DNA from 3 places in the Colwellia sp. M166 genome. Region 1 is predicted to be linked to each of the others. Evidence: riboswitches for the same ligand, from Rfam matches in the RefSeq annotation. Region 1 holds a riboswitch; each other region holds the start of a gene.

What was found. A riboswitch is a leader RNA that binds a small molecule or an ion and turns the genes downstream of it on or off. The one in region 1 is predicted to bind cobalamin.
Region 2: linked by a shared signal. The riboswitch ahead of FGD67_RS04765 (ABC transporter ATP-binding protein) and the one ahead of FGD67_RS15235 (hypothetical protein) in region 1 are both predicted to bind cobalamin.
Region 3: linked by a shared signal. The riboswitch ahead of bluB (5,6-dimethylbenzimidazole synthase) and the one ahead of FGD67_RS15235 (hypothetical protein) in region 1 are both predicted to bind cobalamin.

The regions. Positions count from the first base shown of each region.
Region 1 covers NZ_CP040755.1:3,382,724-3,384,998, reverse strand. The annotation lists gene FGD67_RS15240 (cobyrinate a,c-diamide synthase) at 1-302, opposite strand, end outside; gene FGD67_RS15235 (hypothetical protein) at 345-950, opposite strand; cobalamin riboswitch at 1,126-1,341, opposite strand; gene FGD67_RS15230 (histidine phosphatase family protein) at 1,550-2,137, shown strand; gene FGD67_RS15225 (CobD/CbiB family cobalamin biosynthesis protein) at 2,256-2,275, shown strand, end outside.
Region 2 covers NZ_CP040755.1:1,043,170-1,045,444, forward strand. The annotation lists gene FGD67_RS04760 (IS4 family transposase) at 1-917, opposite strand, end outside; cobalamin riboswitch at 1,121-1,267, shown strand; gene FGD67_RS04765 (ABC transporter ATP-binding protein) at 1,460-2,275, shown strand, end outside.
Region 3 covers NZ_CP040755.1:4,532,391-4,534,665, forward strand. The annotation lists gene FGD67_RS20420 (GGDEF domain-containing protein) at 1-597, shown strand, start outside; gene bluB (5,6-dimethylbenzimidazole synthase) at 646-1,410, opposite strand; cobalamin riboswitch at 1,451-1,726, opposite strand; gene FGD67_RS20430 (S8 family serine peptidase) at 1,913-2,275, opposite strand, start outside.

The DNA of each region.
Region 1 (2,275 bases):
AATTCCTGACAGCCTTTCTCGCCAACGAGCCAGAGATCTAATTGATAAACTAATTCACCACTAGCTTGGCGTAAAATCATCGGGTCAATAAAGTCAGGTCCAACTTTAAACACCGTTACTGTACGACCTTGGTTGCGGTGATAACGAGCCAAAGCCGCTGTTACTGTGGTTTTTCCAGAGCCCGAATGCGGCGCAGCAATAATTAATGCTGAACACATAACACCACTGCCTTGCTTATGTTCAGGCTTATTTTTAAATGCGGTGTTTGCAACTGGTGATGTTTGCTTTTTTGCAGAAGCCATTAAGCTATCCTTCTCATTAAACTATTTTTAACAAGCTAAAAATTAAAGCGAGTTATTAACTTTGGTATCTATGGCTTTATCAGCAAAGAAATGACTCAAGGTAAAATCAATAACGATCGCCGAAATCACATAGAAAATAGGATTAGAAATAGACTTAAAGTAGTATTTATCAACGCGGGTTGCGTATTCAGCCCAAGACAACTCAGGAAACTTACCTGATAATGCGTAATAGCTACCATTTGAAATAAAGAAGGCAATTGAGCTGGCAATAAATAACGCTAACGCCACTTTAACAATGTTGATTTGCCAGGCGCTTCGCTGCCAGTTAGGACGAGTATAATAACCGACAGTAAACATAACGCCGTAGCTCAATACTAACGCTGGATATGAAGTGGTAATACAGTCACCAAATTGACCACGATAATAAGATGACGCGAGATCTATTGTTAAAGTCAGAATGTAAAAGAACCAAAAGGCTTTAATATTTCTCAAATACATCCCAGCTAAAAAGAAAATAGCAATTGATGCACTCGGCAAATGGTTAAAGCTAGAAAAATGGTGTGTACGAGTAGCTAACATAAGAAAGCTTAATATTGCCAATACGGCAACAAACAAGTTAATAGGTAATTTTTGGTGGTCTGATTTCATAACGATTCCGCTGCCTAATATATATAGAATATTAACGGTGTAGGAAATCAAAGTCGGTATGCGGTGTGGTCACGTAATGAATAATAGCAACGATAAGTAGCGCTTTAATACATCATGCGATCGTAAAAAATAACTCAGACCGTATACTGTTCTCTGAATTACCGCCCACCGCAGTTGTCGAGTGATAGCTTTAGGCCGGTCTCCGGACTCCTGTTCATCGCACTTGCAACACCTTCCCATATCGTCACTATTTTGTTAAATAAAGTAGTGATTTAATACAGTGGTTTTGTTGCTGCTCACAGTTACCGTTGCGGGGGCAGTACTGGTATTTCACCAGTTTCACGTTTCATCTTTGTCATCCGTGTTAAGCAGATAAATTTTATCTCATTAACGCGGCAACTCAAGACACCTAAATCTGCGCTGATATTACGCCATGCGCAACGGTTATTCAACAAATAACACCATTTTACCTGCCTCTACTGGATGCTTGTCAGAGCAATAGTGTGTAGAAAAAACAATTGCATTGAATCAAGTTAATGATTTAGTTATTCTCCACAGCCAATTATTCTATTTTAACAGCTACAGCATAGAGCTAAGAAATGAAAACAACGCTATATTTAGCTCGTCACGGACAAACCCAATGGAATAAAGTACAACGTTTTCAAGGGCAATTAGACAGTGAACTAACCGCTATAGGCAAACAACAGTCAGAAAATGTTGCCTCGCAACTTATCAGCAAAAAAATAGACCTCATTGTTTCTTCCTCACTAGGACGAGCAATTGCAAGCGCGGCGATATGCCAGCAACAATTAAATGCCCCCGTGATGAGTTTAGATAGCTTGGTCGAAAGAGATTTAGGTCATTGGCAAGGTAAACATGTTAATGATATTAAGAACGATAAAAACTATCATGAAATATTACACCAATTTACCGAACTAAAACCGGTTAATGGAGAAAGCGCAATACTATGCGGTGAACGTATTTATCAAGCATTAAAGTCGCTAGCACTGAGTCACAAAAGTAAAAACTTACTGGTTATTTTTCATGGCGAAGCGTTACGTTGCTTATTAGCAAGACTAGGCGAAAATTCAACGGGTAATGCTTATCAACTCTTCGACAATGGTTGCTTATTAAGCTTGAATTATCTCCATCAGGATAATCAATTTCAATTAGTTGAGCAGTTATAACAACATAAACTGCCTAACTAAAACGCTATAACCAAGCTGTTTAGTTAGGCGCTTTAGGTCTTTTAATTTAAAGATAACTAAGCTTTATAACCCCGAAAATATTAAGGCAGTAGTAACATTGTTTGAGCATATTTTTCA
Region 2 (2,275 bases), 2.3 Mb from region 1:
AATTCAACAATTTCATTGCCTGGAAAACGCAATCTATCCGTCATCGAGGTCAATATACGGTAGCTTTTGCCCTTGATTGTTTTACTGATTAATCTCGCTTTAATCGTTTCAGGAACATCGGGAAAGTTTTTTTGTGCATGCTTGGTTGTTTTCAATTCAATGATATGATCATTTTTACCCGCGCTAGAGATGATTTCATACTGTAAGTCGGGCCTTGCTGGTATCAGCCAGTGCCTCATACTCCCAGTTTGGTGCCAACGATTTAACAGGCCTAAAGAATAATATCCTTTATCAAACATAGTTAGTGAATTATCTGGTGTACGTTCAATTAAACGCTCAGCTAATTTCATCTCATTGGTTTTATAGTTATCAAACTCGCTACTGAGTAGTTGATGGCTGGTCAATTCCATATGACAGACCATGCGTATTTGAGGAAAGGCTGTATCACCATATTGGTTGCTACCAGAAGAGAATGCTTTACGATTGTCAGGCGTGTCGGCTGTTCGCCACACAACACCGTCAACCGCTAATAGATTCAAACCATTCCATGTTTCGAATGACTGTTGCTTATACATTGATTGAGCAGATTTATTGAAAACCTGTTTAACGGCGTCATCACCTAACCTTTGTCTCGCTTGTACCATTGCACTTGGAGCAACGAGTTGGTTTTTGCCAGGTAGCATGATATCTAGCTTATTGGCGATATTCCAAACCGATTCTTTTCGAAATAATGCCATGCCAATGACTGACCACAAAACAGCCTCAAGCGGTAACCTTCGCTTACGAACGGTAGCAATCCCTGCTTGTTGAAAGCCTTGTTCAATGATTTCAGGGTCAAGAATTTCTGATAATTTTTCAAAGGTATGGTATCGGTTGCTTTCTTCAAGTGTTGCTTGCAGTGCTTGTTCTATATTCACAAAAAAAATCCGTAGTTAGTTTCCTAACTACGGATTTTGCATGATCGTTTGGATCGGTCAACAGGTCATTTTCTTAACTGATCGGCATTGAGCATTAGCTCCTTTTTTATTATCCGCCCTGACCCGCCCTTCATGTTGCTTGACGATTTTCGTTGTAAAGCGGCATACTTAACCGTAAAATCAGCTTCATATTGTATGATATCTTTAACCAAGTATTTGATGATCATAGATCAACTTTAGGTTAATTTATAGGGAACATGGTTAAAGGCCGTGACTGTACCCGCAACTGTAAATAGCTTTATTATTCAAAGTTATAAGTCAGGACACCTAGTATCAAAATTTGTAATAACACTAATAATGTTAACACCGTGCGGGAATACACGTGAGTTACACTGTCTAAAAGACCTTCGTATCCTATTTTCAGCACCCGAATAAATAACATTATCCCCGACAAACTTTTGCGTTAACGTTTAGGTAGCAATGAAAACATACTTAGGAACATTATCCAATATTCACCAGATGTTAATATTAGGCTATTTTTGATGTCAAAATTACTCAGTGTTAAAGCAGTATCTTGGACAGTTGACAAACAAGTGATCCTGAACAACATTACTTTTGATATTAACCGTGGCGATATTATTGGCATAATAGGACCCAATGGTGCAGGTAAAACTTCGTTGCTTAAGTGTTTATTAAATCAGTATAAAAACTGGCAAGGGTGTATAAAGCTAAAAAATAAAAGTATCCGTCAATATAAACCACATGAATTAGCACAAACCTTTGCTTTAGTGGTACAAAAATCACCTCCTATATTTGATTTAAAAGTTTATGACGTAGTAAGAATGGGCTTACTGCCCTATAAAGCGCTATTTGCTCGTGACAACGACGTTGATAAAAAAGAAATTCTGCTAGCGTTAGACAAAGTAGGTTTAGCAACGAGCAAAAATAAATTCTTCAATACTTTATCTGGCGGTGAACAACAACGAGTATTGATTGCTAAAGCTTTGGTACAGAAAGCCAAAATATTAGTATTAGATGAACCCACTAATCATTTAGACATATTCTATCAACATCAAATATTACAATTAATTAAGGCTTTAAATATTACCGTGATCATGACCATACATGATCTCAATCTTGCAGCACAGTACTGCAATAGATTACTACTCTTAGATAAAGGTGATTTAGTCAGTAACAGTAGCGTTGATAAGGTGCTAACGCCTGATGTCTTAACAAGTGTTTTTGGTTTACCTTGCCATCGAGATGACGCTCAACATAGTGGCATCCCGCGAGTCTATTTTTACCCTGCACCTGACGCAACGTTCAGCCACAAACCCAATTTATCCCGTAACAATATC
Region 3 (2,275 bases), 1.1 Mb from region 1:
TTAATGAGCAGTATAACGACATCTCAACAACAGCATGGTGATTTATCTCTAGAGTTAACTAGAGCTTGTGGTGAGGTTAATTTTCTCAAGTCTAAACTGGAAGCCGCGCGTCATGAAGCTATTGTTGACTCTTTAACAGGGCTATATAATCGCCGAGGCTGTGATATGAAGCTACAAGAACTCGATATAGAGCAGGTTCATTCTTCATTAGCTATTGATATTGATCATTTTAAAAGTGTAAATGATCAGTTTGGTCATTTTATTGGTGATAAGGTGATTCAGCGTATTGCTAAAGTCATTAAAGCGACCATCTCAGATCAAGATATTGCTGTGCGCTTTGGTGGTGAAGAGTTTGTGGTTGTAATGGTTAATAAAACCATGACACAAGCACATGAAGTGGCTGAAAAAATTAGACTGGCAATATCGCAATTAAAGTTAATGCAAAGGGACTCTAAAGCCTACTTGCCTAAAATATCAGTATCGATTGGTATTGCTCAACGACAAGATGAGCTTAATTGGACCGCATTGTTTGAACAGGCTGATACCGCTTTATACCAAGCTAAAAACAACGGTAGAAATAGAAGCGTTTGTTTATAAACGCTTCTATTATTTGAGCTGAACTTAATTAGAGCCACACTTTATTTTTTAAGGGTGAAACGATTGTGGAAATGCTTGATTTGATTTTAATGCTTTAATTAATGCTTGTTCGCTTTCATTTCGAGCCTCTTGGCCCCAACCATTAAAATTAACCAACTCGTCAATAGGTCTTCTGGGTAACCAGTTTGCAGACTCTAGCTCTGGTTTTTTCTGAAAATGACTAACATAACCAAGGCACAAATAAGCGATTGGTACGACAGAATCAGGCAAAGCGAGTGTTGCTTTTAAGGTGTCATGATGCAGAATTGAAACCCAGCCAACGCCTAAACCTTCCGCACGAGCAGCAAGCCAAAAGTTTTGTACCGCACATACCGAGCTATATAAATCCATTTCTTTCATATGAGTTCTGCCAATAACTGTTTTGCCTGTTCGGTTTCGATCGCAAGTAATACAGATATTGATAGGTGACTCAATAATGCCTTCAAGCTTTAAGTTCTTATATTTTTCTTGCTTACTTGCTTCAAACATTGTTTGTGCTTCTTGATGAGCAAGGGTAAAACTTTGATGTATTTTAGTTTTTACTTCAGGACATTGTATAACAATGAAGTTCCAAGGCTGCATAAAACCAACAGATGGCGCATGGTGGGCAGCATATAGTATCCTGCTTAGTACATCATTTGGAATTTCCGTGGCTAGAAATTGCCCTCTAACATCTCTGCGGTTAAAAATTGATTTATATAAGCCATATTGCTCTTGTTCATTAAATTGATGCGTCGCTCTTGGCTGCGCGGTGTTGTTATTGAATAAATCCAAAATATTCCCCTTCTTGGACTTTAAAAGCGGTCGGCCTTCCACTTTGTTGGCATTATTGGGCAGGTCTTCTGACTAAGACATAAATTTAGATAAAATAAATTAAAGTTTGATACCTTCCCAGCATTTATTGCCAGTGGCTTTAATATCGGTTTTAAACCTAAGGGTATTGCGCAAGCGCATAAGATTGCTCTGCGATATTTTCAAACTAATACGTCATTACAGCGTTGGGCACGTACTGGATTTTCACCAATTTCCCTATTCTCCTGAACTTACCCACTAAAAGTAAGTAACAAGCACCTAATAATAAATTACCAGGACTATAACACTGCCGGTATAAATTGAAAAAATTATCTTTAATTTGGCGTATGTATTTATTGATAAAATCAGCAGAGGCGAGGCGAGTGATTGACCAAGTTGACGGATAAAAAAAAGGGAAGATAAATTAATATCTTCCCTAGTTACAATCTAGTTGGGAGTCTAGTTTGGGGTTATTTCTATATCTTTATGGGTTGTATGTTACGTCTAAGCTCACACCACTTGCCGCAACGTACCCATAGATACCTATATGCCAGGTGTCGGCTATTGGGTTAGTAAATGGGCATGCTTCTGTGTTACCACTTTTATAAGGGCGACAGTCATAAGTTGAAGTTGTTGGTTGTGCACCACGGCGAATGTACATATCTGCATCACCAGTGCCACCACTCATATTGAAATCAAGTGTTGCCATGCCTGCAGGTACATCAATGGTGTAATAAGTCCATGCGCGACGTGCAACTGTGATATCAGTTACTGAGGCACTACCACCTGTAGCATCACCGCCACCGCCCGTTGACCCTTCAGTGAAGCTACCTGTTAAGTTCACACC